Regions from separate parts of the Thauera sp. 63 genome, predicted to be linked through region 1. Evidence: predicted binding sites of a transcription regulator. Region 1 holds the regulator's gene; the other holds the start of a gene.
The links. Region 1 encodes FNR, which switches genes on or off when oxygen is low (the NO sensors DNR and NnrR bind a similar motif). Its sites were predicted from a motif close to TTGANCTAGNTCAA; they were not measured.
Positions count from the first base shown of each region.

Region 2: a site for FNR is predicted at 9,144-9,157, ahead of napF (ferredoxin-type protein NapF). Genes of this name have one in related genera too.

Region 1 covers NZ_AMXC01000009.1:1,220-16,423, forward strand. The annotation lists gene C664_RS09745 (sulfite exporter TauE/SafE family protein) at 1-296, opposite strand, end outside; gene hemN (oxygen-independent coproporphyrinogen III oxidase) at 354-1,745, opposite strand; gene fnr (fumarate/nitrate reduction transcriptional regulator Fnr) at 1,895-2,641, shown strand; gene C664_RS09760 (SirB2 family protein) at 2,656-3,045, opposite strand; gene C664_RS09765 (Crp/Fnr family transcriptional regulator) at 3,150-3,830, shown strand; gene C664_RS09770 (PHA/PHB synthase family protein) at 3,841-5,478, opposite strand; gene C664_RS09775 (MBL fold metallo-hydrolase RNA specificity domain-containing protein) at 5,635-7,044, opposite strand; gene C664_RS09780 (universal stress protein) at 7,173-7,616, shown strand; gene C664_RS09785 (hypothetical protein) at 7,671-7,907, opposite strand; gene C664_RS20320 (DUF3149 domain-containing protein) at 7,946-8,092, opposite strand; gene C664_RS09790 (FixH family protein) at 8,121-8,621, opposite strand; gene ccoG (cytochrome c oxidase accessory protein CcoG) at 8,635-10,065, opposite strand; gene ccoP (cytochrome-c oxidase, cbb3-type subunit III) at 10,153-11,043, opposite strand; gene C664_RS09805 (CcoQ/FixQ family Cbb3-type cytochrome c oxidase assembly chaperone) at 11,036-11,224, opposite strand; gene ccoO (cytochrome-c oxidase, cbb3-type subunit II) at 11,240-11,875, opposite strand; gene ccoN (cytochrome-c oxidase, cbb3-type subunit I) at 11,891-13,321, opposite strand; gene ccoS (cbb3-type cytochrome oxidase assembly protein CcoS) at 13,731-13,946, opposite strand; gene C664_RS09825 (heavy metal translocating P-type ATPase) at 13,968-15,204, opposite strand, start outside.
Region 2 covers NZ_AMXC01000007.1:121,153-136,356, reverse strand. The annotation lists gene ccmE (cytochrome c maturation protein CcmE) at 1-287, opposite strand, end outside; gene ccmD (heme exporter protein CcmD) at 284-511, opposite strand; gene ccmC (heme ABC transporter permease CcmC) at 511-1,287, opposite strand; gene ccmB (heme exporter protein CcmB) at 1,352-2,020, opposite strand; gene ccmA (cytochrome c biogenesis heme-transporting ATPase CcmA) at 2,014-2,640, opposite strand; gene C664_RS08640 (NapC/NirT family cytochrome c) at 2,775-3,395, opposite strand; gene C664_RS08635 (nitrate reductase cytochrome c-type subunit) at 3,419-3,871, opposite strand; gene napH (quinol dehydrogenase ferredoxin subunit NapH) at 3,868-4,806, opposite strand; gene napG (ferredoxin-type protein NapG) at 4,803-5,681, opposite strand; gene napA (nitrate reductase catalytic subunit NapA) at 5,752-8,304, opposite strand; gene C664_RS08615 (chaperone NapD) at 8,306-8,560, opposite strand; gene napF (ferredoxin-type protein NapF) at 8,557-9,084, opposite strand; gene narL (two-component system response regulator NarL) at 9,241-9,891, opposite strand; gene C664_RS08600 (histidine kinase) at 9,891-11,801, opposite strand; gene C664_RS08595 (Crp/Fnr family transcriptional regulator) at 12,047-12,739, shown strand; gene C664_RS08590 (exonuclease domain-containing protein) at 12,767-14,188, opposite strand; gene C664_RS08585 (DUF3460 family protein) at 14,232-14,420, opposite strand; gene C664_RS08580 (sensor domain-containing diguanylate cyclase) at 14,599-15,204, shown strand, end outside.

The sequences.
Region 1 (15,204 bases):
TAGAGGCCCAGCGCGATCAGCATCAGGTTGGCGAGCACGTAAAGCGTCATCTGCACCGGCAGCATGCCGTCGTACAGCATGCCCACCGAGCCGAGCGCGCCAACCAGGCCGCCGAGTGCGGTGTAGGTGGTGATGCGGCCGAGGTTGTAGGCCAGATGCAGCGGCCATTGCGGCTTGCTGCCGGGCGTCTGCACCTGCACGGTGAGCGCGCCGACAATGCCGCCGCACATCGACACGCAGTGCGTGCCACCAAGCAGGCCGATCAGGAAGACAGCGAAATAACCGGTTTCAGGCATGAGAAGAAAAGGCCCCGCTGCTGCAAAGCCTCATTCTACGCTGCGTTGCCGCAAGGTTCAGATCACGCGCGAGTAGCGCGCGCGCTCGCGGTCGGCCCGCAGATAGCGGTCGAACACCATCGCGATGCCGCGCACCAGCAAGCGCCCCCCGGGCTGCACGCTGATCCAGTCTCCGTCGATCTTGACCAGCCCCGCCTTCTCCATCTCCGCAAGTTCGGTCAGTTCCTCGGCGAAGTACTCCCGGAAGTTGATCAGGTGGGCGATCTCGATCGACTGCATCGACAGTTCGAAATGGCACATCAGCGCCTGGATGATCGCGCGCCGCAGCAAGTCGTCGGCGGTGAGCTCGATGCCACGCAGCACCGGCAGCTCATCGCGGTCGAGCGCGTCGTAGTACTCGTCCAGCGTCTTCACGTTCTGCGCATACACCGGGCCGATCTTGCCGATGGCCGACACGCCGAAGGCGAGCAGATCGCACTCGGCCTGTGTCGAGTAGCCCTGGAAGTTGCGATGCAGGCGCCCCTGGCGCTGCGCGACGGTGAGTTCGTCGTTGGGCTTGGCGAAATGGTCCATGCCGATATAGACATAGCCCGCCTCGGTCAGGCGGCGGATACCCAGTTGCAGCAACTGCAGCTTGGTGTCCGGCGTCGGCATGTCGCTCATGAAGATGCGACGCTGCGGCTTGAACAGGCCGGGCAGATGCGCATAGCTGTAAAGCGAGATGCGATCGGGCGAGATCTCGAGCACCTGTTCGAGCGTACGGTTGAAGCTGATGACGTTCTGTTTCGGCAGGCCATAGATCAGGTCCATGCTGACCGACTTGAAGCCAGTGGCGCGCGCTGCATCGATGACGAGCTTGGTCTCGTCGAAGCTCTGGATGCGGTTGACGGCCTGCTGCACGTCTTCGGCGAAGTCCTGCACGCCGACGCTCATGCGGTTGAAACCAAGCTCGGCCAGCAACTTGACGGTGTCGAAATCGACCTTGCGCGGATCGACCTCGATCGAATATTCGCCGTTGGGCACCAAGGTGAAGTGCTCGCGGACCGAGGCCATCAGTTGCCGCATTTCGTCATGCGAGAGGAAGGTCGGCGTGCCGCCCCCCAGGTGCAACTGCGTCACCTGGCGGCTGCCCTGCAGGCAGGCCGCTTGCATCGCGATCTCTTTAGCCAGGTATTTCAGGTACTTGGCTGAACGCCCATGATCCTTGGTTATGATCTTGTTGCAGGCGCAGTAATAACAGATCGTGTTACAAAATGGGATATGGAAGTATAATGAGAGCGGTTTGCTGACGCCGCCAATGGCCCGATTTGCAAGCCAGTGCTTGAGCGCGTCGGCATTGAAAGCCTCGACAAAGCGATCCGCGGTCGGGTAAGAGGTATACCGCGGCCCGTTGATGTCGAATCGACGGATCAGCTGCGGATCGAAGATGAGTTCGTTCTGTTCGGTCATGATCTTGCTGCTACTGTGTGTGCCTAACAATGGCAGACCAGCGCAAATTTTTGGTTGACGTGGATCAACGGCCATGGTGATGCCAGCCGGGGACACTGTTAAACCGCGTTTTGGACTCTGTGAGTCGGGATGACGGGATTATCGTGCAGATGAGGGCAAGCGTGGCAATTACCGTGAGCGGGCTCAAGACCGCCTGTTCGCAGTGTAATCTTGTGGAACTGTGCCTGCCCTTCGGCATGCCCGACAGCGAACTGAGCCGCCTGGATGAACTGGTGGGTGCGCGACGCAAGGTGAAGCGCCAGCAGAACCTCTACCGCGCGGGAGACACCTTCGAGGCGATCTACGCGATCCGTGCGGGCTCGTTCAAGACCGACGTGCTGCTCGAAGATGGTCGCGACCAGGTGACCGGCTTCCAGATGACCGGGGAGATCCTCGGTCTGGACGGCATCAGCACCGAGACGCACAGTTGCAACGCCGTCGCGCTGGAAGACAGCGAGGTGTGCGTGATCCCCTACGCCAAGCTCGAACAGCTGTCCCACGAGGTCGAAGGCCTGCAGCATCAGTTCCACAAGGTCATGAGCCGTGAGATCGTGCGCGACCACGGCGTGATGATGCTGCTCGGCTCGATGCGCGCCGAGGAGCGCCTGGCGGCCTTCCTGCTCAACATGTCGCAGCGCTTCACCGCACGCGGTTTTTCGGCGGCCGAGTTCCACCTGCGCATGACGCGCGAGGAAATCGGCTCCTATCTCGGGCTCAAGCTCGAGACCGTGTCACGCGCCTTCTCGCGCTTCCAGGAAGAAGGCCTGATCGCCGTGCAGCAGAAGCACATCCGCCTGCTGGATACCGCCGGCCTGCGCAAGCTCATCCAGCACCAGACGGCCGGCAGCGGGCGCTGAGGCGCGCCCGGCGATCAGGCGGCAACCGCCAGGTAACCTGCGACATTCTTGGTCAGTGCCACCGAGGCGATCCACGCATACACCAGCAATGCGGCGGCGAAGGCGCCGAGCCGGATCCCCTTCGTCCTGCCGCGCTTCAGCGCAACCGTGCCGAGCAGGATGTAGGCAATCAGGCCGAACACCTTTGCCGTCACCCACCCTGCGTCGAAGGGATACTGCTGGATCATGACCGCCAGCGCTATCGCACTCAGCAACAGGGCGCTGTCGATGACGTGAGGCAGCACCCGTACCGGCAGGGCGTTCAGGCGCGGGCTGCCCGTCATCATCCAGAAGCCGCGCAGCAGGAACCCGATGGCGCTGAGCACCACGCAGGTGACATGAAGGTGCTTGATTGCGAAATACATGCGTACTCCCACCCGGACCGGCATTGCGCGTGCCGCGCTGCACCCCGGGGTCGATTAGAATTGCCGTCAATAATGAGATCGCTTCCACCCAGGAACGCACGGACATGACCCACGCCGCCCTCGACCTCCCTGCGCTGCTCAAGCGCATCCCGCTGTTCAGCGAACTCTCGGACACCGATCTCGAGCTTGTCGCGCGCTACACGCGTGACCGCCACATCGGGCGTGGCGAGGTGCTGTTCCAGCGCGGCGACCAGCCGCATGGCTTTTACTTCGTCGTCTCGGGTCAGGTCAAGCTCGCCTTTTCGTCGCCACAGGGGACCGAGAAGGTCGTGGAGATCATCGGCCCGATGCAGAGCTTCGGAGAGGCCGTGATGTTCATGAACAAGCCCTATCCGGTGTTCGCCGAAGCGCTGACCGAAACACTGCTGATCCACGTCGGCCAGGCCGTGGTCACCGAGCTGATCGACCAGGACTCCACCTTCGCGCACAAGCTCCTCGCCGGCATGGCCATCCGCCTGCACGGGCTGATCCAGGACGTGGAGACCTATTCGCTGCGCTCGAGCATCCAGCGTGTGATCGGCTACCTGCTGCAGGTCGCCGACAGCGACACGCCGTGCGAGATCGCGCTGCCGACCAGCAAGCAGGTCATCGCTTCACGCCTGAACCTGACGCCCGAAACCCTGTCGCGCATCTTTCACGACCTCAGCGAATCGGGCCTGATCAGCGTTCAGGGCAAACGCATCACCTTGCACGACCCGACCCGCCTCGCCCGCTACCAGGCCTGAGGACTGCCCGCTACTTCTCGAGCACGTAGCTGCCCGGTGCCGCGCACAGCGCCGGGAAGCGCTTGCTGGCGGCCGGACGCGCCTCCACCTCGTCCCCCGCGCGCGGCTTGAGCCAGCGCATCCAGTCCTCCCACCAGCTGCCGGCATGCTCTTCCGCGCGCCTGCGCCACGAGTCTGTCGTGTCCGAGCGCTGGGCGTCGGCCGCCCAATAGCGCCGCTTCGGCGGATGCACGACGGGGTTGACGATGCCGAGGATGTGCCCCGAGCTCGACAGCACGAAGCGCTTGTTGCCGACGACGTGGTTGTTGACCGCGAAGGTCTGGCGCCACGGCGCGATGTGATCGTCCTCCGCGGACACCGCGTAGAGCGGCTGCCGGATCACCGACAGGTCGAGCGTCTCGCCGGCCACCTGCAGCGCATTGGTCTGGATGAGGCGATTGTGCAGGTAGAGCTCGCGCAGGTACCACGCGTGCATCGCGTACGGCATGCGCGTGGTGTCCATGTTCCAATACAGCACGTCGAACGGAGGCGGCGAATCACCGTACAGCCAGCCCTGCACGACGTAGTGCCAGATCAGGCTGTTCGAGCGCAGCAGCCGGAACGATGCCGCCATCTCCGCACCATCCAGGTAACCCTTGCGTGCCATCCGATCGCACAGATAGTCGATACTGCTCTCGTCGATGAAGACCTCGATGTCGCCGGGCTTGTGGAAATCCACCAGCGTCGTGAACAGGGTCCAGTCGGCGACTGGCATGGCGTCCGGGGCATAGTGGCGGTTCGCCCAGGCCATGTACATCGCGAGCGCCGTGCCGCCGATGCAGTAACCGACCGCATGCACGCGCTCCACGCCGGCAAACTCACGCGCCACGCGCACGATCGTGTCGACGCCGTCCAGCAGGTAGTCGTCGAAACCGACGTCCCGCATCGACGCATCCGGGTTCTTCCAGCTCGTGATGAAGACGTCCAGGCCCTGGTCGAGCAGGAAGCGGATCATGCTCTTCTTCGGCACGAGGTCAAGCACGTAGAACTTGTTGATCCACGGCGTGACGATGACGACAGGTTCGGCATGCACGCGCGGCTGGGTCGGCGCGTAGTGGATGACTTCGAGCAGCCGGTTGCGGAACACGACCGCGCCCGGCGTGGTGGCGAGATTCTCGCCGACCTTGAAGTCCTCGGGGTCGGTCATGCGGACGTTGCCGGCCTGGAGATCGTCGAGGAAATTGCGGAAGCCCCGCACGAGACTGTCGCCCCGTGTCTCGATGGCCTTGCGCATCGCCACCGGGTTGGTGAGCAGGTAGTTGGTGGGCGCCACCGCATTGAGCCACTTTCGCCACCAGAAGGCAGCCCGGCGCCGCTCCTTGCTGGAAAGCGCGGGCGTGTCGTACAGCATGTCCTGCGTGTGATGCGTGAACGCGAGGTACCACTCCTTGATCAAGTCCCAGGTCGGCGATTCGGTCCATACCGGATCGGCGAAGCGCGCATCGTCCGCATTCGGCGCGATGGGATCCTGGCTGGGTACGCCCAGCATCCGGTCAAGGGTATGCCACTGCAGGCGCCACAGATCGTTCGACAGGCGTACCGCGCGCTCGGCGAGCTCCTGCGGATGCGCCAGCCAGGCCAGCTGGGCATGCACGATCGGGGCGGACATACCGAGTGGGTCGATTGCGTCGGCAACGCTCTCGCGCAGCCGATGGAAGTTGCGCACCATTTCCGGGCCATTGGGCGCTCCAGCCCGACTCTGGCTTCGTCGGCCGCTGTCGGACGGTGGATGACTGTTATCGCTGGTCACGTCGTTCTCCTCGCATCAGGGGATCGGATAGTTTACGCCCGGCTCGGGCACCACCGGCGCCGGCCAGCCGAGCCTCGCATGTATCGCATCGGCAAGCGCCATCGCACCCAGTGGCTCGCCATGCACGACGAAGGTCCGTTGCGGCGGCTGCTTGATATGTGCAAGCCAGTCGAGCAGCGCTGGCTGGTCGGCATGCGCGGACAGCCCGCCAATGGTATGGATCCGAGCCCGCACCGGCACCCGTTCACCGAACAGGCTGACCTGTCTTGCGCCATCCACCAGCCGGCGCCCCAGCGTACCAGCCGCCTGAAAACCGGCAATGACGATCGAGCACTCGCTGCGCCCGAGGTTGTAGCGCAGATGATGACGAACCCGCCCCGCATCGCACATGCCGCTCGCGGAAATGATCACAAGGCCGCCCTTGACGCTGTTGAGGGCCATGGACTCCTCGACATCCTGAACGAAACGGACATCGAATCGAGCACCATTTTCCTGCGACCACGCGAAGAGCTGACGCGTGTCCTCGTCCCACAGTTCGCGGTGACGGACAGTCAGTGCCGTCACTGCCGAAGCCATCGGCGAGTCGACGACGACCTTCAGTGGCCCGATGCGTCCGGCGCGAACCAGGTCGGCCAGCACGAACAGGATCTCCTGCGTACGACCGACCGCGAACGCGGGAATGATGACGTTGCCTCCGCGCCCCACCAGCGTCTGCTTGATGGCATCCGCCAGTTCGTCAAGCGTGGCGTTGAAGGATCGGTGGGCACGATTGCCGTAGGTGGACTCCACGCACAGCACGTCGGCGCGTTCGACGCGCACCGGGTCACGCAGCACCGGGCGCATCGGCTGCCCGAGGTCACCCGACACGACGAGCCGGCGCAGGCCGCTGCCCTCGCCCACATCGATCTCGATGATCGCCGAACCCAGGATGTGACCGGCCTCGCGGAAGCGGAAACTCACTCCTGCGCCGGGGTGGCAGTCCGTTTCGTAGGGCACGGCCTTCAGCCGGCCCAGGCTGGCGCGAGCCTGCTCGACCGTGTAGAGCGGCGTCATCTCGACGCGATGACGCGCCTGCCGGTTACGCGCATGGCGCAAGGCCCATTCGGCCTCCTTCTCCTGAATGTGCGCGGCGTCCATCAGCATGATCTCGAGCAGGTCCACGGTCGCCGGGGTCGCATAGACCGGCCCCTTGTAGCCGAGCGCGACGAGTCTGGGAATGAGGCCGCTATGATCGAGATGGGCATGCGTCAGCAGCACGAAATCGATGCGTTTCAGATCGAAGTCGAGCGCCTGCCGGTTCTTCACCTCGGCCTGCCGTCCCCCCTGGAACAATCCGCAGTCCACCAGAAAGGTTCCGTGCGCATGATCAACACGGAGGCAGGACCCTGTCACTTCGCCCGCCGCACCGAAAAAACTGAGTTTCACCGTGTTCTCCTCCCTATTTCGAACAATGCGCCTTGCAAGCAGGCACACGTTTGACCGTCATCAAGCCAGATGAGGACCGTCAGGTCGCTATAATCAATCCCGTAACAACCGACAGGAGAACTTCCGCCATGTTCAAACACATTCTCGTTCCGACCGACGGCTCCAGCCTATCGGAAGGCACGGTGTCCCGCGCCGTCACCTTCGCACGCGAAGCCGGAGCGCGCATTACCTTCTTCTATGCCCAGCCCGATTTCCCGATGCCGATCTACGGCGAGGGCGCCCTGATCGACCCCACCACCCCCGAACAGTTCGCCAAGTCGGCCGCTGCCGAAGCGCAGGGAATCCTCGCCAAGGCCAAGGCGGTCGCAGATGCGGAGGGCGTCTCGGCAGCAACCGATACCGTCGTGAATGAAGTCCCTTACGAAGCGATCATCGACGCCGCGGACCGCCACGGCTGCGACCTCATCTTCATGGCTTCGCACGGCCGTCGCGGCATCGCCGGACTGCTGCTCGGCAGCGAAACGCAGAAGGTGCTGACCCACAGCAAGACCCCTGTGCTGGTCTATCGCTGAACTGGCACCATGAAAGCAAAACGGCCCGCAAGGGCCGTTTTGCTTTGGTACTCATCAACGCCGCCGATTGAGCTCGGCGGAACCGCGCTGAAGAAAGATCGTACTCAGGCTCGAAGCCGCACACACCAGCCAGAACCCGAGAAAACCGATCGAATAGGTTGCCAGCGGCCCGAAATGCACCGGCTGACCGAACAAGTAAAGCTCCTGCGGGTCGATCACGGTGAAGAAGACCGCCTCTGCCACCATGGCCACCAGGAAGGACGGCCACAGCACCTGTATCCATTTGAGCATCGCGCTTCTCCTAAACCGTGAACCTCAAGACAGGACGCTTACCGCCCCAGCTTCGCCTTCTGCTCGTCCTCCGCGATGTTCCGCTTGGCGAATCGCACGAGATAGACAGCCATCACGAGGATGAAGCCGATCGTGAACAAGCTGAGCAGACCGATATCGCTACTGATCAGAAGATCCCAGGCCATGGTACACCTCCACGTTTAAACAGACAGGTTAGGAACTTGATGGGTCAATCCGGATTTCCGTCTCTGTCGGGAGGTATGCGGCCCCGTTCATTCTCCAGCTGCGGGACTCGTCTTCTAATTGGAACAGCCAGCGACCGGTACTCAGCGGCGCGAGCCTGCCTTCGTACACGCCGCCTGCGCCGGTCATGATGATCTCCTGATCCTGGCCATCACGCGTCGGGTGGATGACGGTCAGGATCGCACGCGCGGGCAGGTCGTCCGCGTGCAGGGCGCTGAGTTCGATTCGCACCGAGTCGCTACGAAGCTTGAGGTCCGCCACAAGCCCCAGCGCGCTGGCCCGCTCGACGCGGTCCAGCGTTTGCACGATCGCGCGCCCTTCCTTGTAATAGTCGTCGACCACCATGCCGTCGAAGGTACGCGCCGCGATGACAAGCGTAATGATCCCGGCGACCACTGCCGTTGCCGGCAGCGCGATCAGGAACCAGGGCCAGCCTTGTCGATACCAGGGCGTGGGTTTCTTTTCAGTCAATGTCGTACTCACGTCAGCGCGGCAACAAGAAAGTGGTTTCCTCACGCACGGACAGGGACGAATCGTCCTCGGCCGTGACCTGGAAGTGGATCGGGTTGGAGCCCGGCTTGCCCGCATCGTACGGCACGAGCACCTGCAGGGTAACGGCCTGCGTGGACGCCGGCGCGACCTCCACACGCTGCTCGCCTCCGATCTTCACGCCCGGCAGGCCGGACACCTCGAAGCGGAATGCGCGCGGCGCCTCGGTCATGTTCATGACCTGCAGGCGATACACGTTCTCAATCTGGCCGTCCTCGACCTCGCGCGCCAGCGATGCACGATCGCGGATCACATCGACGCGCAGCGGGTCACGGGTCGCCAGCCCCCAGACGAAGGCCAGGCTGATCGCCACCAGAATCGTGCCGTAGATCAGGGTGCGCGGACGCAGCACGTGAGCGAGGATCTCCTTGCTGCCCCAATGCTTCTTGAGCGCGTTCTCGGTCGTGTAACGGATAAGCCCGCGTGGGTAGTTCATCTTGTCCATCACCTGGTCGCAGGCGTCGATGCACGCGGCACAGCCGATGCATTCGTACTGCAAGCCCTTGCGGATGTCGATGCCTGTGGGACAAACCTGCACGCAGATGCCGCAGTCGATGCAGTCACCCTTGCTCACCGTGCGCGGATCGATGCCCTTCTTGCGCGTGCCGCGCGGCTCGCCGCGCTCCTCGTCATAAGTGATGACCAGCGTATCTGGGTCGAACATCACCGCCTGGAAGCGGGCGTAGGGGCACATGTACTTGCACACCTGCTCACGCATGACGCCAGCGAACAGGAAGGTAAAGGCCCCGTAGAACAGGATCCAGAACAGCTCCCACGGTCCGAAGCCGAAGGTGGTGACAGACCGCAGCAGTTCGTCGAGCGGCGAGAAGTAGGCGACGAACGTGAAGCCGGTCCACAAGGCCACCAGTGCCCAGACCACGAACTTGGTGCCTCGGCGCAGCAGCTTCTCGCCATTCATCGGCGCCTGGTCGAGCTTCTGGCGCTTGATGTGGTCGCCTTCGATCTTCTGCTCGATCCACATGAAGATCTCGGTATACACCGTCTGCGGACAGGCGTAGCCACACCATAGACGACCGGCGATCGCGGTGAAGAAGAACAGCGCGTAGGCCGAGATGATCAGCAGGATGGCGAGGAAAAACACATCCTGCGGCCAGAAGACCCAGCCGAAGATGTAGAACTTGCGCTCGGTGAGATGCAGCAGGAAGGCCTGACGGTCGTTCCAGGACAGCCAGGGCAAGCCGTAGAAGATGATCTGGGTGATCCAAACCAGCGCCCACCGCCAGTTGGCGAACACGCCAGTGACGGCACGTACGTAGAGTTTCTTGCGCGACTCGTAAAGCGTGTCGGCAGATTCGGGGGAAGTCGGTTTAGCCGCTTGCTGCGGCTGTGGGGTCGAGCTGTTCATGGTCGTTCACCGATGATTTATTGTTTTTATTCTTACTGAAAACTCCGGGGGGACCCCCTCCCCCCGGGTCGGAACTGCAGTACTACATTACTTCTTGTGCATGCTCAGCACGTAGGCAGCCAGCAGATGCACCTTGTCCTCGCCGAGGAACTCGCCGAAGGCCGGCATTTGGTTGTTGCGACCATTGGTCACCGTCTCGATGATCACGGCCTCGGACGAGCCATACAGCCACGACTTGTTCGTCAGGTTCGGCGCGCCCAGCATCGGGTTGCCCTTGCCGTCCGCACCGTGGCAGGCCACACAGTTGGTCGCGAACAGATCGGCACCGCGCTGCGCGCGCAGCGAGTCATGTGCCAGACCCGACAGCGAACGCACGTAGTTGGCGACGTCCTTCACGCCTTCCGCACCCAGGGCCGGTCCGAACGGCGGCATCACGCCCATGCGGCCACCCATGATGGTGGTCTTGATGGTCTCGGGCTCACCGCCCCACAGCCACTCATCGTCGGTCAGGTTCGGGAAGCTCTTCGCGCCCTGAGCAGCCGAACCGTGGCACTGCGCGCAGTAGGTCAGGAACATGCGCTGCCCCATCGCGTTCGCTTCGGGGTCGGCGGCAACCGCCATCAGGTCCATGCTCTTGTACTTGGCGAAGATCGGGCCGTACTTCTCGTCGGCGGCCTTCATCTCGGCTTCGTACTGGCTCCACTGCCCGCGGTGCTCGTTCTTGTTACCGAAGCCGGGGTAGATGGCCAGGTACACGATCCCGAAGACGATGGTGATCCAGAACAGATACATCCACCAGCGCGGCAGCGGGTTGTTGTACTCGGCGAGCGTCTCGTCCCACACGTGGCCGTGCAGCTCGACCGGCCCCTTCTCGCGCTTGGTCATGTTCGACACCAGCACGAACACACAGAACAGGATGGAGAGGGCCACGAGGACCATCACATACATGTTCCAGAAACCGCTGATAAAGTCAGCCATTTGCTTTTCCCTCTTTGTCTTGCCAGCCGCCGGCGGCTGGCACGTCGTCATCGGTCAGGGGCAGACGCGCCGCCTCATCGAAACCCGCCTTGGCGTGCTTGCTGTATGCCCAGTAGCAGATGCCCAGGAAGCACAGCAGGCCAAGTACGGTGATCAGACTTCTGAAATCGTTGATATCCACGGCGCGTCCCCTTCCTTACCTCACGTTCTGCAGAGCCTTGCCCAACCCTTGCAGGTAGGCAACGACAGCGTCGAGTTCGGTCTTGCCTTCCAGCGCGGCAGGCGCGGCGGCAATCTCCTCGTCGCTGTACTTGTGCAGGCCGACCTTGTTCAGCGCGCGCATCTTGTCCTGGATGTCGTCGGCCTTGACCGGACGATCGAGCCAGGGGAACGCGGGCATGTTCGACTCGGGAACGACGTCACGCGGGTTCAGCAGGTGAACACGTTGCCACTCGTCCGAGTAGCGACCGCCGACGCGGGCTAGGTCGGGACCGGTACGCTTCGAACCCCACTGGAACGGGTGGTCGTAGATCGACTCGCCCGCCACCGAGTAGTGGCCATAACGCTCGGTCTCGGCACGGAACGGACGGATCATCTGCGAGTGGCAGTTGTAGCAGCCTTCGCGGATGTAGATGTCGCGACCGACCAGGCGAACGGGGTCATAGGGCTTGACGTCCAATTGCTTGCCGCCCGGACCGATGGGCGAGGTCGTCGAGTGCTGGAAGAACAGCGGCACGATTTCCACGAGGCCGCCCACGCTGACGGTGAGCAGCGTGAGGACGATCATGAGGAATACGTTGCGTTCAACTTTTTCGTGTTTCGATTGAGCCATGTTCTTGGTCTCCGATCAGGCGTGGGCGGCTGCGGGGGCAAGCACCGGAGCGTCGTAGGCCTTTTGGCCGGCGATGGTCTTCACCATGTTGTAGAACATGAGCACCATGCCGAAGAGGAACAGCGCGCCGCCGATGAAGCGGATAGTCCAGAACGGATAGCTGGCCTTCACACTCTCGACGAAGGAGTAGGTCAGCGTGCCGTCCGGGTTGGTCGCGCGCCACATCAGACCCTGCATCACGCCGGCAATCCACATCGAGGCGATGTAGAGCACGACACCGATGGTGGCGATCCAGAAGTGGGCGTTGATCAGCTTGACGCTGTACATCTCGGTCTTGCCATACAGACGCGGCAGCAGGAAGTAGATCGCGCCGATCGAGATCATCGCCACCCAGCCCAGCGCACCGGAGTGCACGTGGCCGACGGTCCAGTCGGTGTAGTGCGACAGCGCATTCACGGTCTTCACCGACATCATCGGACCTTCGAAGGTCGACATGCCGTAGAAGGACAGCGAGGTGATCAGGAACTTCAGGATCGGGTCGGTACGCAGCTTATGCCAGGCGCCCGACAGGGTCATGATGCCGTTGATCATGCCACCCCAGGACGGCGCCAGCAGGATCAGCGAGAACACCATGCCGACGGACTGGGTCCAGTCAGGCAGCGCGGTGTAATGCAGGTGGTGCGGACCCGCCCACATGTACGTGAAGATCAGCGCCCAGAAGTGGACGACGGACAGGCGATACGAATACACCGGACGGTCGGCCTGCTTCGGGACGAAGTAGTACATCATGCCGAGGAAGCCTGCGGTCAGGAAGAAGCCCACCGCGTTGTGGCCGTACCACCACTGCACCATCGCGTCCTGCACGCCCGCATAGGCGGAGTAGGACTTCATGCTGGTCAGCGACACCGGGATCGCGGCGCTGTTGACGATGTGCAGCAGCGCGACGGTCAGGATGAAGGCGCCGAAGAACCAGTTGGCGACGTAGATGTGCGAGATCTTGCGCTTGGCGATGGTGCCAAAGAACACGATCGCGTAGGACACCCACACGATGGCGATCAGGATGTCGATCGGCCACTCGAGTTCGGCGTACTCCTTGGAGGTCGTGTAGCCGAGCGGCAGGGTGATCGCAGCCAGCACGATGACGAGCTGCCAGCCCCAGAAGGTGAAGGCCGCCAGACCGGGCGCAAACAGACGGGTATGACAGGTCCGCTGCACCACGTAGTAGGACGTGGCGAACAGCGCGCAACCGCCAAACGCGAAGATCACCGCGTTGGTGTGAAGCGGACGGAGCCTGCCGAAATGCAGGAATTCGTGAACGTTCAGTTCAGGCCACACGAGCTGTGCTGCGGCGATGACACCGACCAGCATGCCCACGATGCCCCATACCACCGTCATGATGGCGAACTGGCGCACGACTTTATAGTTATAAGTCGCTTGCGATTGCATGTGAGTCACCTCTTAGTTGAAAACCCCTTTTTGAGCAACGCCACCCGACCGCGAACGGACTCCCCGGCGACGTCGGCACGAAGAATACGCGGAGGCCGGAACCTCAATTTGATACAGATCAACATTGTATTGCAGTGCGGCACCCGGCGGAAGCAATCGAACTCCGGGCACGATCATCGCGTGTGGCACACCGCTCGAATCAATGCTCTCCCACCACGATCTGCTGCACGTCGCAAGCGCAAAAAAAAGGGTGCGAATGAACGCACCCCCAACCCCAACAGAGAGACATAAAACCCAGCGGTACGAACACCCCCGTTTCGGGACGCTCAATACCAATGGCGCCAGTATGCCTATTCTTCACTGCGCAGAGTTGACCTAGGTCAACCGATTCGCGCAACCTGGGGCGCGGTCAGTCCCGCCTCTGTGGGTCGGCACCTCGTCCCGCCTGTGGCGTCGATGCCTCATCCGGAGCCGGCCGCCCCTCGTCGCGGTCATCCATCAACATCCTGTAGGCAGGCCCTTCCATGTCGTCGTACTGCCCGTTTCGCAGCGACCACCAGAACAGGACGCCGATGATGAACACCAGCACGATCGAGATGGGAATGAGGATGTAGAGGCTTTCCATGTCGTTTCCGCGATCCGGGACTCACTCGCCACGCGGCACGCGTTGCAGGCGCATCGCATTGAGCACCACCAGCAGCGAACTGGCCGCCATGCCGATGCCGGCCATCCAGGGCGTGACCAGGCCTGCCATCGCAAGCGGCACCGAAGTGAAGTTGTAGGTGAAGGACCACCACAGGTTCTGGCGGATGATGCGCAGCGTCTTGCGTGAAAGCTCGATTGCGCGGCCGAGGCTGGCGAGGTTCTCGCTGAGCAGCACAATGTCGGCCTGGTTCCGCGCGAGATCCGTACCGCCACCCATCGCGACCGACACGTGCGCCTGCGCGAGCACCGGCGCGTCGTTCACGCCATCGCCGACCATCGCCACGACCGTCCCGGCGTCCTTCTGCCGCTCGGCGATCCACGCCTGCTTGCCCTGCGGCGTCATGCCGCCATGCGCATCGCCAACGCCGAGCGAAGCTGCGACCGAGGCGACGACGGCGGGCGAGTCACCGGACAGCACCGACACCGCCGTACCCTCACGGGCAAGACGCTGCGCGAGCACCGGCGCCTCGTCGCGCAAGGTATCGGCCAGGCGGAAGGCGCCAAGCCAGCCGCCCTCCGCCGCCAGCGCCACGACCGTGCCGCCAGTGGCGGAAAAGGCGTCGAGACCCTGCGGCATTGAAAGTCCGGCCGACTCCGCCACATACAAGGGGCGGCCGATCCAGACCCGCCTGCCGTCGATCAGCCCCTGCATACCCTGCCCCGTTTCTGCCCGGAGCCCGGCAACCTCGGGCAAGGCGAATCCGGCCGCGGCCTCGCGCAAGCCCGCAGCAACCGGATGCTCGGACCCCTGTTCTATCGCTGCCGCGACCGCGATCAGTTCATCGGCGCCACGCTCACCGAGCGGCAGAACCTCCTCGAGCCGCATCCGGCCATGGGTCAGGGTGCCCGTCTTGTCGAACACGAAATGATTGGCATGGGCCAGGGTTTCGATCGCGTGGCCGCGGGTGACCAGCACACCCATGCGCGCCATCGCGTCGGTACCCACTGTCAGCGCGGTCGGCGTGGCCAGCGACAGCGCACAGGGACAGGCGACCACCAGCACCGACACGAACACCCACAACGCCCGCTCGCTGTCGATGAAGTACCAGGCGACGCCCGTGATGGACGCAAGGACCAGCAGCGTGACGATGAACCAGGCTGCGACCCTGTCCGACTGCGTCGCGACACGAGGCTTCTCGGTCGCAGCGCGCTCCATCAGGCGACGAATCGCGGCGAGG
Region 2 (15,204 bases), on a different contig from region 1:
AACAGGTCGGGCAGCGTGCCACGATAGCTCACCGGGATCACCTTGGCCGTGTCCGTGATGGCGAAGCTGACGGTCAGACCGTCGGCCTCGCGCTTGATCGAGCCCTCCTCGACCATGCCGCCGACGCGGAAGGTCTTACCGGTCGGCGCCTTGCCTTCGGCGACCTCGCTGGGCGTGTGGAAGAACACCAGGTTCTGCTGGAAGGCGCTCAGCACTAGGGCGACCGCCGCGACGAGCAGGGCCACCCCGCCGCCGACGAGCATCAGACGTTTGCTACGGGCTTTCATGTTTCCGACTCCATGACCGGCACGGACGCGCCGGTCTTCCTTGCTGAATCCTTGCCAACCGCACGCCGCCAGCGCAGCAGCCGCGTGACCGTGTCCTTCCGACGCCGCAACACCAGCACGAGTTCCAGCGCCATCAGCGCGAAGGTCACGCCGTAGCTGCCCCACACGAAAAAGGCCGCGCCGCCCATGTCCCAGAATGCGGACCAGCTTTCCCACTGCGCCATCAGGCACGTCCTCCCTTGAGCTGCGCCTCATGCTCGAGCACCGCGCCAACCCACTCGGTGTGCCGCTCGCGCTCGAGAATCATCGACCGCGCGCGCCACAGCACCACCGCAATCGTGTACATCCATGCCGCAATCGCCATCACCAGCATGCCGGCGAGCATGGTCGTCGCCATCGACGGCGCCTTGGTCAGGCTGACCGAGGCGCCCTGGTGCAGGGTGTTCCACCATTGCACCGAAAAATAGATGATCGGCACATTGACCGCACCCACCAGGGCGATGATGGCACCGGCCCGATCGGCGCGGCGCGGATCCTCGATCGCACGCGTGAGCGCGATGAAGCCGAAATAGAGGAAGAGCAGCAACAGTTGCGAGGTCAGGCGCGCGTCCCACACCCAGTAGGCCCCCCAGGTGGGCTTGCCCCACAGGGCGCCGGTCCACAGCGCGACGAAGCAGAACATCGCGCCAGTCGGTGCCAGCGCCTGGCTCATGACGAAGGACAGGCGGGTGTTCATGACCAGACCGACCGCCGACCAGAAGGCCATGACCAGGTAGATGAACATCGACATCCAGGCCGCCGGCACGTGGATGAAGATGACGCGATAGACCTGGCCCTGCGTGGCATCGGTCGGCGCAACGAAGAAGCCGAGCCACAGGCCGGCCAGCGTCAGGACCAGCGCTGCGGCGGCAAACCAGGGCGCAAGGCGACCTGCCAGCGGATAGAAGTTGTTCGGGGCGGCGAAGCGGAAAAGGCTGCGGCTGCGCTCGGGAGCATTCATGCGTGGGCTACTCGTCGTCTCTACATTGGGCCGGCTGCACTCGCGCCGGCCAAGGGTTCATTCTTCAATCAGTCGTGATGCGCAAGGCTGCAGCACACGCCCACGGTGCCAGCGCCAGCGCACCAGCCAGACCACCGCCCAGCAGCAGCAGGTGCGCTGCAGCGCCGGCGCCCGACATCTCGGCCTCGACCGCACCTGCCCCGAAGATCAGCACCGGCACGAACAGCGGCAGCACAAGCAATGCCAGCAACATGCCGCCGCCACGCAGGCCCAGCGTCAGCGCCGCGCCCACCGCCCCCAGCAAGCCGAGGATCGGCGTACCCAGCGCCAAACTTAAAACCAGCACCGGCAAGGCGCCTTGTTCAAGGTCAAGCAGCAGCGCCAGGCCAGGCGCAACCGCCACCACGGGCAGCCCGGTACTGAGCCAGAAGGCCAGCACCTTGGCCGTCACCCACAGTGCAGCCGGTTCGCTAGACAGGAGAAGCTGCTCCAGGGTTCCGTCGGCGTAGTCCTGGGCGAACAGTCTGTGCAGCGACAGCAGGCAGGCGAGCAGCGCCGCGACCCACAGCACGCCGGGCGCGATCGCGCGCAACTGGTTGGGCTCGGCGCCAACGCCGAAGGGGAACAGGCAGACGACGATGACGAAGAAGGCCAGCGTGACCAGCACGTCGGCGCGCCCGCGCCAGGCCAGCAGCAGGTCGCGACGCAACACGGCGAGGAAGGTGCTCAGCATGCATAGGCTCCGACGTCGAGCACCCGCGGCGTGAGCGCGAAGGGCGCGTCCTGATGGGTGGTCAGCATCACCATGCCACCCGCGGCGCAGTGGTCGGACAAGGCCTGCGCCAAGTCGGCGACGGCCTTCACGTCGAGTGCGGTGAAGGGTTCGTCCAGCACCCACAGCGCCCGTCGCCCGGACAGGAACAAGCGGGCGAGGCTCACACGGCGGCGCTGGCCCTGCGACAACACGCGCGCCGGCAGATCGAGCTGGTTCTCGAGACCGATGCGCACCAGCGCCTGCATGCAGGTTTCGGCATCGACCTCGTCGCCTGCGGCGGCACAGGCGAAGCGCAGGTTCTCGAGCGGGCTCAGCAGATCGTTGATGGCCGGTGCGTGGCCGAGATAGAGCAGTTCGCGATGAAAGGCCTCGCGCTCGCGCCGGATCGACTCGCCGCGCCAGCGGATCTCGCCGGCCTCGGGCAGCGCCAGGCCGGTGACCAGGCGCAGCAGGCTCGTCTTGCCGACGCCATTGGGGCCGGCGATGCGCAGCAGCTCTCCCGCCTGCAGGCGGAGGGCGAGGTCGCGGAACAACAGGCGATCGCCCTTCAGGCAGGCGAGATCTTCAACTTCGAGCATGGGCGCGATTGAACCACAGGGGTCAGGCCGGCGCCATCCCGGACGCGCGGAACGACACCGGCCCCGCTCCACCCGTGGGCAGATGGCGGGGCCGGTTGCGCGAACCGGGACGGTCAGCCGTCCGGCCGGCGTCCTTACTGCTTCTGCACCGGCGGGTGCATCACCTCGGGGGCGACACCGCCGCGATCGACGCCGATGTCCTGCTTGACCGGCGGCAGCGAGTGCGCGATGCCCTTGTGGCAATCGATGCAGGTCTTGCCTTCGGCGAAGCCGGCCTGGTGCATCTGGTTCGAGCGACGGCCCTGCACCGAGTAGTCGAAATACTCGTAGTTGTGGCAGTTGCGGCACTCCTGCGAGTTGTTCGCCTTCATGCGGTTCCATTCGTTCTGCGCGAGGCGCGGACGCTCCTGGGCGAACTTCTCCGGCGTGCTGATGGTGCCCATCACCTTGCCGTAGAGCTCCCGCGAGGCCTTGATCTTGCGGATCATCTTCGGCCCCCACTCCTTGGGTACGTGGCAGTCCGGGCAGGTCGCGCGCACACCGGTGCGGTTCTGGTAATGGATGGTGTTGCGGTACTCCTTGAAGACGTTTTCCTCCATCTCGTGGCAGGAAATGCAGAACTTCTCGGTGTTGGTCATCTCCAGGGCCCAGTTGAAGCCACCCCAGAAGATCACGCCCAAAGCGACGAGCAGCACGATGGCGCCCCAGCCTGCGCCGCGTATGCGCTGAATCAGGCTCTTGTTGTTGTCGGTCATGACGATCCCCGTTTATTGAAGCCTCAGCGCAGGCCTTCCGCGCGCTGGAACTTGTTTTCCACCAGCGGCTTGGCGTCGGTCTGCGGCACGTGGCACTGCATGCAGAAATAGCGGCGCGGCGAGATGTTCGACAACTCCCCACCATCGCGGTCCTTGAAGTGCGTCAGGCTGACCTTGGTCGCGCCCGACTCCTTGTAGCGGCTCCAGGCGTGACAATCCATGCACTTGTTGAAGTTCATCGTGACTTCATAGCCTTCGACCTTGTGCGGAATCAGCGGCGGCTGCTGCACGTAGTCGCGCTCGATCGGCGCCTGGTCCGGAATCGGCTTGTAGTTGCCGACCTGCAGCTCCTGCTCTGCGACGTCGGCGCCACGGATGCTCTTGACGGCCTGGGCCATCGCCGACGGCGGTACCACGGCGCCGAAGCCGATTGCGGCGACGAGCGCGAGCACCAGATTTCGTGTCTGTTTTTTCATTTTGACTCGCTCCTGTTGAATCGGGTCGTAATACGGAAAACGTCCTTGCCGCACACATCCACGCAGCGTCCGCAGGTGGTGCAGTCGGCATCCAGAATGAGGGGGTGGTCCTGCCCCACGCCCTTCAGTGCAGGTCGGATGACCTGGGGCTCGGGGCACACCGCGAAGCAGTCCATACAGTCGTTGCAGGCGCTCCGCCTGTCCGCCGACACCTTGACCACCGAAGCGCGGCCGAGCAACGCGTAGAAAGCACCCTGCGGACACAGGTGGCCACACCAGCCGCGCGGTGCGATCAGCAGGTCGTAGAAGAAGATGCCACCGACGATGCCCCAGGCGAGGCCGAAACCGAAGATCAGCCCGCGGTGGAACATCGACACCGGGTTCACCCACTCCCATGCCAACGAACCGGTCGCCACTGCAGTCACCAGCACGAAACCCAGCAGCCAGTAGCGCGTGCTGCCCACCGGTGCCTTGCCGCCCTTCAAACCCAGACGCCGGCGCAGCCAAGCAGCGGCGTCAGTGACGAGGTTCACCGGGCATACCCACGAGCAGAACAGCCGCCCGCCGAGCAGGAGATAGAAGGCCAGCACGATACCGCCACCCAGCAAGGCCTCGCGGTAGGGCCACCGCCCCGCCGCAAGCTGCTGTGCGATCAGGAAGGGATCGGTCAGGGGCAGCACGCCCAGCGTCAGGCTGGACGACAGGTTGCCCTTCACGATCCACCACCCGAGCCACGGCCCGACAAGGAACAGCGCCAGGATGCCCAGTTGCGAGGCGCGCCGCAGCAGCAGCCACTTGTGCGCCCGCAGCCAGCCCTTGGCCTCGATCGCCTCCTGCCCGGGGCGCGCCACCACGCCACGCATCGCTGCGCCGCGCACGCTAGTGGGCGGAACCTTGCGCTCCGGCACACCGCCGGTCGTCGTCTGCGCGCTCATGGCTTCCACCCCGAATCGAGACCGCTGCCGGCGGGCTGGGCCGGCCTGGTGTCCGGACCCTGCGGACCGTCACCCGGCTTGACGCGGGTGTCGCCGTAGGCCTTGTCCTCGAGGCCGCGAACGGGCAGTTCGACCTGGTCGCCGATCAGCGAGCCGCCGGCCGCCTCCTTCTCTTCCCAGCCGCGCAGGTAGTGCTCGGCCTTGGAGCCTTGCGCCAGCTTGATCGGCAGCACCTTGATCGCCGACTCGCCGGGCAGTACGCAGGCCTTCTCGCACTTGCCGCAGCCGGTGCAGTGCTCCGAATGCACCGTCGGCAGCAGCATGGCATGGCGGTCGGAGCGCGGGTTGTGCATGCGTTCGAGCGTGATCGCCTTGTCGATGACCGGGCACACGCGGTAGCACACGTCGCAACGCAGACCGAGGAAGTTGAGGCAGTTCTCCTGGTCGATGAGCACGGCCAGCCCCATCTTCGCCTTGCCGATGTCGGTGAGCCCGCGATCGAGCGCACCGGTCGGACAGGCGACCACGCAGGGGATGTCCTCGCACATTTCACAGGGGATCTTGCGCGCTTCGAAGTACGGCGTGCCCGTCGCCACGCTGTCGCCGAGTTCGCCCAGCTTCAGCGTGTCGTAGGGGCAGTCGCGCACGCACAAGCCGCAGCGCACGCAGGCCGCCAGGAAGTCGTGTTCGGGGAGCGCGCCGGGCGGACGGATGGCAGTGGCCGGCAGCGCCGACGCCTGCTTCGCGTACATCCCGGCTCCGAGCGCGAGCAGGCCCGCGCCGCCGGCGACGCCCGCCGCATCCTTCAGGAAGCGGCGACGCGGCGACGGTGCGCGGGCTGCGGTACGTCCGGTCGGTTTCACGATGTCGTTCATGTTCGTCGTGAGCCTGCGCCCGGGGCCGTCCCCCCGGTCGGCGGGGCGCCGGGCTCACGCCTCCTGTCGATCAGGCCTTGACCACCTTGACCGCGCACTTCTTGTAGTCGGTCTCTTTCGAGATCGGGCAGGTGGCGTCGAGCGTGAGCTTGTTCACCAGCCGGCCTTCGTCGAAGAAGGGCACGAAGATCAGGCCGACCGGCGGCTTGTTGCGGCCGCGAGTCTCGAGGCGGGCAACGATCTCGCCGCGCCGCGACGACACCTTGACCGCCATGCCGCGCTGCAGGCCGCGCTTCTGCGCGTCGTCCGGGTGCATGAAGACCTGGGCTTCGGGCACCGAGCGGTGCAGCTCGGGCACGCGGCGCGTCATCGAGCCGGTGTGCCAGTGCTCCAGCACGCGACCGGTGCACAGCCACATGTCGAACTCGGCGTCCGGCATCTCGGGCGGATCCTGGTAGGGCAGCGCGAACACGACCGCCTTGTTGTCCTTGTGACCGTAGAACTTCACGCCCTCGCCCGCCTTCACGTACGGGTCGTAGCCCTCGCGGAAGCGCCACAGGGTTTCCTTGTTGTCGACCACCGGCCAGCGCAGGCCGCGCGCCTTGTGATAGACGTCGAAGTTCGCCAGATCGTGGCCGTGGTCACGACCGAAGGCGGCGTACTCCTCGAACAGCCCCTTCTGCAGGTAGTAGCCGAGTTCCTTCGACTCGTCGTTCATGTAACCCTTCCAGGCGTGGGCGTTGGCCGTCTCCACGTCGGCAAGCGGGTACTTGTTCACCTGGCCGTTGGCGTAGAGCACGTCGTACAGGGTCTTGCCCTTGTACTCCGGCTTCTTCGCGATCAGCTCGGCCGGCCACACGTCCTCGACCTTGAAGCGCTTGGCGAACTGGATGTACTGCCACAGGTCGGACTTGGCCTCGCCCGGTGCGGCCACCTGCTGGCGCCAGAACTGGGTGCGGCGCTCGGCGTTGCCGAAGGCGCCTTCCTTCTCGGCCCACATCGCCGACGGCAGGATCAGGTCGGCCGACAGGGCCGACACGGTCGGATAGACGTCGGAGACCACGACGAAGGCTTCCGGATTGCGCCAGCCCGGGTAGATCTCGTCATTGACGTTCGGTCCCGCCTGCATGTTGTTGGTGGTCGTGGTCCAGTAGCACTTGACCTTGCCGTCCTTCAGCGCGCGGCTCTGCGCCACGGCGTGCAGGCCGATCTTGGCCGGAATCGTGCCCTCCGGCAGTTGCCAGATCTGCTCGGTCAGGGCGCGGTGCATCGGGTTGGTGACGACCATGTCGGCCGGCAGGCGGTGGGCGAAGGTGCCCACCTCGCGCGCCGTGCCGCATGCGGACGGCTGGCCGGTCAGCGAGAACGGGCTGTTGCCGGGCTCGGAGATCTTGCCCACCAGCAGGTGGACGTTGTAGATCATGTTGTTCACCCAGGTGCCACGGGTGTGCTGGTTGAAGCCCATGGTCCAGAACGACACGACCTTGCGGCTCGGATCGGCGTACTGCTCGGCCATCTTCTTCAGGCGGTCCTCGGGCACGCCCGACAGCTTGGACACCTTCTCGACCGTGTACTCGGACACGAACTTGGCGAACTCGTCGAAGCTGATGTCCTTGGCCGCACCGGTGTCGCCCTTGGGCTTGCCGTCGGCGCCGGGATAGCCGTTGCTGGTGGCCTTGGCTTCGAGCACGTGGTTCGGACGCAGGCCGAAGCCGATGTCCGTCTCGCCCATCTTGAACTTGACGTTGCGATTGACGAAGTCGGTGTTAACGCGCTTGGTCTGGATGATGTAGTTGCAGATGTAGTTCAGGATCGCGAGGTCGGTGTTCGGCACGAAGATCATCGGGTTGTCGGCGAGCTCGTACGAACGATGCTCGAAGGTCGACAGCACGTGGACCTGGCAGCCTTCCTTGGACAGGCGACGGTCGGTGATGCGGCTCCACAGGATGGGGTGCATCTCCGCCATGTTCGAGCCCCACAGCACGAAGGTGTCGGCGTTCTCGATGTCGTCGTAGCAGCCCATCGGCTCGTCGATGCCGAAGGTGCGCATGAAGCCAGCCACGGCCGAGGCCATGCAGTGGCGCGCGTTCGGGTCGATGTTGTTGGTGCGGAAGCCGGCCTTGTAGAGCTTGGAGGCGGCATAGCCTTCCCAGATCGTCCACTGGCCGGAGCCGAACATGGCGATGGAGTCGGGGCCGTGCTCCTTGATCGCCTTCTTCCACTTCTCTTCCATGATGTCGAAGGCCTGGTCCCACGAGATCGGCGTGAACTCGCCGTTCTTGTCGTACTTGCCGTTCTTCATCCGCAGCAGCGGCTTGGTCAGGCGATCCTCGCCGTACATGATCTTGGACAGGAAGTAGCCCTTGATGCAGTTCAGGCCGCGGTTGACCGGCGAGTCCGGATCGCCCTGGGTGGCGACGATGCGGCCGTTCTGCACGCCGACCAGCACCGAGCAGCCGGTGCCGCAGAAACGACAGGCCGCCTTGTCCCAGCGCACCTTGGTGCCGGCGCTGGCCGCGCCGTTGCCTTGCGCCTGCGTGACCACGGGAATGCCGATGCCGGCCGTTGCAGCGGCTGCGGCGACCGCATTGTTCTTGATGAATTCGCGTCGATTCATGCTCATTTCATGCCTCCGTCAATTCGAGACCGTCATCGGTGTATTCGTAAGCCAGCGTCACCGCCTGCACCTTGGGCGCGAGGTTGACCGCGAGGATCGAGTCGGTGACCGACCAGCCCTCGCCATCCTCCACGGTGACCACGATGCGACCCACTTCGTCCGAGGAGCCATGAATCTCGACCCCCGGGATGCGCGCCAGCGCTTCCTTGATCTCCGGGAAATCCGCGGGCAGGGCCCGCAGAACCAGACTTGCAATCTTCATTGTTCGCTCTCCGTCGGAACATCGCATTCAACCGGCGCCTGCACCACGATGGCCCGCGTCGGGCAGGGCGCAAAGCAGGCGCCGCAGCCGGTGCAGGCTTCGGCCTCAAGTTGCGGCAGCGCCACACCGCCGATGCGCGGGCGGAAGCGGATCGCGCCCGCGGGGCAGGTCTCGCCGCAGACACGGCACTCCACGCCCGCCGCCGCGAGACAGGCCTGACCGATGCTCGCCTTAAAGGACCAGGGTGCATCGCCTTCCGCAGGGCGCAGCAGGGCGCGCGGCGCGCAATGCGTCACACAGTCGCCACAGAAGGTGCATTCGCCGCGCGAGAAGTCGACCGCGGGGAACCCGCCGTCGGCCCGGACCAGGATGGCGGTCGGACAGGCGTCGATACAGGCATCGCAGCGGGTGCAGGACGAGATGAAATCGCGCTCCTCCCGCGCCCAAGGCGGACGCGGGGCGGGCGCTGCCGCACGGACCCTGCCGCGCAGAAAGCCCCGACGAGAAGGTGATGCCGATTCCACAAGAGCCCCTGAACCCATCTATACGCCGCCCATTGAATCCCATGCCCCCAACCCGGTCATTGACCGCGATCAAGGACGGAAGCGGCACGCTGGCGCGCCAAGGCAGCTGGCGAGGCCTTGCGCGGACTGACGAAGCCGTGCGGAAAACTGCCCGGGTCAGCCTCGCGGGCGTTCCACCGCCCATACGGCGGCTTCGACCCGCGAACGCAGGTTGAGCTTGCGCAGGATGTGCTTGACGTGGACCTTGACCGTGCCCTCGGCGATGTTGAGCTCGCGTCCGATCATCTTGTTCGACAGGCCGGCGGCGATCTTGTCGAGGATGCGCTGCTCCTGCTCGGTCAGGCCTGCAGCGTCCGCGGACTGCGGCCGGACTTCGCTGCGCAGGGCCGCGGCGAGCAGCCGGTTGAGCTCGGGCGGGATCACCACCCGGCCTGCCGCGACGTCCGCGAGCGCCGCCACCATCGCCTCGGGCTCCATGTCCTTGAGCAGGTAGCCGTCGACGCCGCCGCGCAGCGCCGCGACCACATCCTCGCCCTGGTCCGACACCGTGATCATCACCACCCGCGGCTCCGGCCGCATCTGGCGCAGCTGGCGCAGCACCTCGAGCCCACTCATGTCACGCATGTTGAGGTCGAGCAGCACCAGGTCGGGCTGCAGCGAGCGCGCCATCTCGACGCCCTCGGCGCCGCCGGTCGCCTCGCCGACGAGGCGGAAGGCCGGAACGGTCTGCAGCAGCTGCGCCAATCCCTTGCGGAACAGCGGATGGTCATCGACGATCAGTACGGACTCGAGCGGCGTGTCGTTCATCAATGGCGTCCTTCTTCAGTGAATGCGTCGGCCGCGAGCGCCGGCAGGGTGTGAACGGCCTGGAAGCTCACGCTGACACGGGTGCCCCCCTCTCCGCGCCGGGTGATCTCGATCTCGCCCCCAAGACTGCGGGTCCGTTCGCGCATGATGGACAAGCCGTGATGGTCGCGGCCATCCACCGGCCCGTCATCGATGCCCACGCCATCGTCCTCGACCGTGATCGTCACCCGCCAGGCCTCGTCACACGTCAGGACCACGCGCGCGTGACGCGCCATCGCATGACGCAGCATGTTCGACAGCGCCTCGCGCACGATCTGCAGCACGTGGACTTCCTGGTTCGGCGTCAGGCTGCAATCGGCCAGCCGGATCTCAAGCGTGATGTCGACACCACCGCGCTCGCGGTACTCCGCCACCGCGGTACGCAGCAGCGAGCCCAGGTCGCCCGACAGCTCGAGACGGAAGGAGACCAGGAGTTCGCGCAACTGGCGATAGGCGTCGTTCACCCCGGTGCGCAGATCGGCCAGGATCGTGCCCGCTTCGGCGAGGCGTGCGGGATCCGCCAGGGCGCGCTGCAGCAGGCTCATCTGGATCTTCATGTAGGACAGCGCCTGCGCCAGCGAATCATGCAGCTCGCGCGCGATCACGGAGCGTTCTTCCTGCAAGGCCAGCAGGCGTTCCTGTTCGCTACGCCGGGCCGCACCGAGCGCCATGCCGATGTGGCGCGACAGGGCTTCGACCAGCTGGCGCTGCCAGTCCTCGAGCGCTTCGCCGGCAGGCAGGGCGAGGCGCAGCATGCCGTAGTGGTGCTCGCGATCGCGCAACGGGAAGCGCAGCAACTGCTGGCCGCCACGGTGCTCCGCCCCGGCCACGGAAACCGACCTGCATTCCACACAGGCCTCGTCGCCGCGCGCAACACGATCGACACACGGGCCGAGGGTCGACGCAATCACCGTCGCCGGCCCCTCCTGACGCGGCTCGATGCAGGCGAAACTGCCTTGCAGGCCGGCGACGCGGTCGATGTCGCGCAGCGTCGCTTCGTACACGGCCGGCTCGGTCGGCGTCTGATACAAGCGGGCGATGGCGTGGTACAGCAGCTCCAGCGAGCGGTTGCTGCGCTGCAGCTCCGCAGTCTTCTCGGCCACGCGCTGCTCGAGGGTCTGGTACTGGCGCGAGATCTCCCCCGCCATCAGGTTGAAGGTGGCGCCGACACGGCCGAGTTCGTCATGGCCGACGTGCGCCACCCGGGCCGAATAGTCGCCGCGGGCAATCGCCCGCGTCGCCGCAAGCAGCCGGCTCAGCGGCTTGAGCAGCGTATGACGCAGGACCACGAGGGCCAGGAAGATCACCACCAGCGTGGCGACGATCGCCCCGGCGAGGATCTCTCGCAGGTCCTCGATGCGGGCCTCGGTATCCTGCTCGAGCACGAAGACCAGCGTGTCGAGCTGATCCACGAAACGGTCCACATTGGTGAGCAAGTCCTCGATCTGCGCGGGCGACGTCGATGGCGCGTCGCGCACCATGCGCTTCAGGCTCGGCTTCAGGCTCTGGCTCCACGACGACTCGACACCGCGGTAGGTGGCGGCGAACAGTCCGCCGGGGTTGCGCTGCACGATGCGCTGCAGTTCGGGATGTCCCAGGGCACGCTCGAAATCCTCGATCGCGGCCTCGACCCGCCGCGGCGACAGCGGCCCGCTGAGCGCGTCGGCCGCCACCAATCCGGCCACGCGATAGGTCAGCCGGCGCAGGCCGCCGGCATGGTTGATCGCACTGGCACTACCCTGCACGCTCTCGGCGACCATCACCGATGCGCTCATGCCGGCCAGACTGATCAGCGCGAGCGCGAGCATGGCGAGCGCAACCAGCAACAGGATCGAATGCCTGACGAGCAGGCGCGGCATCGCGAACTTCATCCTTGGTCTCCAGCGGCCGACGGGGGTCGCTGTCGGCCTACTCCTTTATACCTGCAACGGCCCGATCGACACGAATCTTCATCGCATTGTCGATTGTTTACAAGCACTTGCAAGAAGTCTGAATACCTCCTTAGAGGTATCTCAACGCCACCTTGCACGCGCGCGGCGCCTTTGACCCCGCCTCCGCCCTGTCTAGACTCCAGTTCGGTCACGCTGACAACCGGCGCAGCACGCAGGAGCGAACGATGAAACGAGAAAAAACCCCTCCCAGCATCCCGAGCCTGAGCCAGATCGCTCCCTTCGATCTACTCGACGACCCACGCCTGCATCGCCTGGTCGCAGCGTCCCGTCTGGTGCGTGCCGAGCGTGGCGAGATTCTCATCCAGGCCCAGGATACGGCCACCTGCATGCACGTGGTGCTCGACGGCGAAGTGAAATGCCTCCTTCTCGCACCGTCGGGCAGCGAAAAGCTGATCCGCATCGCCGGCCCCGGTGACACCTTCGGCGAGGAGGCCGCCCTGCTCGGCCGCCCCGCAATGGCGATGGCCCAGGCTGCACGCAACACCCGCCTGCTGCACGTGCCCATCGCGCTGGTGCGCGAGGCGATGGTCGCCGTACCCAGCTTCGGCGAGGCCATGACCACCCGGCTCGCGGCCGCCAGCTACGAGATGATGCTGCACATGCAGCTCTGTATCCAGCTGAGCAGCACCCAGCGCGTCGCCCAGTATCTGGCGCAGCTCGCGCCACAGGGCGCCGAGCATGCCGAAATCCGCCTGGCATCCGACAAGCAGACGATCGCGGCCCAGCTCAACCTCACGCCGGAGACCTTCTCGCGCGTGCTGTCGCGCTTCGTGCGCGACGGCCTGGTGCGCCCGCAGGGGCGTCGTGGCCTGATGCTGGACAACCTCAGCCGGCTGCGACGCGCAGCAGCCCACTAGGCACAGGGCGCGTCAGCGACTTTCGCGCTAGACCAGCGGCTCGACGGCCGCCAGGTTGGCGGGCACGGCGAACCAGCGCCCGAGCAGTCGCCAGGTGTCGGCATCGAACCGCCGCGTGCGGTCGAGGGCGACAAGGTCTTCGCGGCGTTCGACGCTGCCGAGATGGCACCATTGGTCGAACGCGTGATAGGCCTCCCGACCCGAATGGGCATGACGCTCGGCGACGACGATCGCGCCCGGCCACGGCCAGGGCTTGATGCCCGCCGAGGCCAGCCCGCCGAGCAGGCGGGCATCATGGTCGGCGGCGCTCTCCCGGCGCGCGCAAACCCCCGCACACCGCTTCAGGTGGAACGCCGAGCATGCGCCAAGGGTGCCTGACTCCAGACCGAGCCTGCGCGGACACAGGCGATACAGCAGGGCCAGCTCGCGCAGCAGGTTCTCCGCCTCGCGGCGGTTGCGGAACACGCCGTACAAGCCCTGCCAGCCGGTCGGATCGGTACCGGCGATCGGCACGCGTTCATAGATCGGCGGACGACGGCGGTTGTCCAGCAGCCGCAGCGCGAAGGCCTCGTCAACGCGTTCGGGCACGCGATTGAAGGGCGGGCGCAGGCGCTTCACGAGTTCGGCTTCGCGCAGGATCGCGTCGAGTTCGCCGGCGGTCTCGATCCACTCGACCCGGCGCACCTGCTCGCGCAGCTCGGCATCCTTGCCCTTGCGCACGCTGGCCGCAAAATGCTCCTTGACCCGTGCGCGCAGACTGACGGCCCGGGCGGCGAACAGCGGGCGGTCGCTGCGCCCGGGCGGCGGCGCCTCCGGCTCGGCATGAAAAAGATAGAGGCCGGGCACGTCGGGAATCGCTTCCAGCAGCCCCTCGGGAAGACCCGGGGCCCGTGCTGGCGCCTTCATCGCACGTTCGGCGGCGCGACCGACCACATCGGGCGCGAACTGCGCTTGCGCCATCTGCACGAACTGCCACAGTGCCTCGGTATCGCCCATGGCCCGGTGGCGTGCGCCGCAGTGCAGACCGTGACGTTCGATCAGCGCATCCAGCCCATGGCGGTGGTGCTCGGGAAACAGCGCCCGTGACAGCTTGACCGTGCACAGCACGCGCGCGTCGAACGCGCGGCCGATGCGCTCGAAGGCGTTCTTGATGAAGCCGAAATCGAAGCGCGCGTTGTGGGCGACGAACACGCAGTCGGCCAGCAAGGTCTGGACCCGGTCGGCCAGCGCCTCGAAGCCGGGCGCGCCGGCCACCATGTCGTCGGTGATGCCCGTCACCTGCTGGATCAGCGGCGGAATGGGAATTCCGGGATCGACTAGGCTCTCCCAGCGCTCGACGAGCACGCCGTCCTCCACGCGGAGGATAGCGATCTCGGTGATGCGGTCGCGCACCGGATGGGCCCCGGTGCTCTCGACATCGATGAAGGCGAGACGGCGCGGCAGGCTCATGCGGTCAGCGCACGGCGCCGCGCGACGGGTCGTGACGCAAGGCTCAGTGGTTGGCGTCGTAGTAGTAGGGCTTCACCGGCACGCTCGCCTCGCGGTGACGCTGCTGCTGCTCGAGCGACTGCGGCTTGTCCCACCACAGGGCACGGCCCTTCTGCTGCTCGGCGCGCTCCTGCGGATGCTTCTCCATCCATTCACGCATGAACTTGGTGTGTTCGGATTCGTACATGGCCATGATCGGGTCCCCGGAAAGTGGCCGCAATTCTAGCAGCAGGCGCCGACCTGCGCCGCTGCTGCAGCGCGCAACCGCCTCGTGGATTCCGTGACGCAGAACGCATGCGGCACGCTGGCCGCATGTTAGGCTGCACTGATACTGCGGCCGCCCCCACCCACTCCGTCGACTCGCCCTGCGCATGAACCTCAAGACGCGCTTCCTGCTCCTGGCCACCCTGCTGGTCCTGACCGCCTCGGCGGCGGCCTGGTCGGTTTTCCAGCGTATTGCCGAGACCATCATCGAGCAATGGGGCGTACGGCTCGCCGAAGTACAGGTGCGTTACGACAGCGCCAAGCTGCTGCAGCCGATCGCCCGCGAGATCGCCCTCGCCCGCCAGATGGCCGATTCGCAGGTTCTGCGGCGCTGGGCGAAGACGCCCGAGGACGCCGGCATGCGCGTCGAGGCAATCGCCGAGATGGAGAGCTTCCGCAGCAACTTCCAGGACCGCAGCTATTTCGTCGCCCTGCTCGATTCCGGCGCCTACTTCCACAACAACGCCCGCAACGAATTCGCCGCCAAGCCGCTGCGCTACCACCTGCGCCCAGACAACCCGCCGGACGCATGGTTCTACACCATCGTCCGCGAAGGCCGCGACTTCCACCTCAACGTCAATCCGGACATCCCGCTCGGCGTGACCAAGCTGTGGATCGACGTGCTGCTGCGCGACGGCGAGCGCATCCTCGGCGTGGTCGGCACGGGTCTCGAGCTGGACGGTTTCATCCGCGACGTCATCGATGTGGCCCCG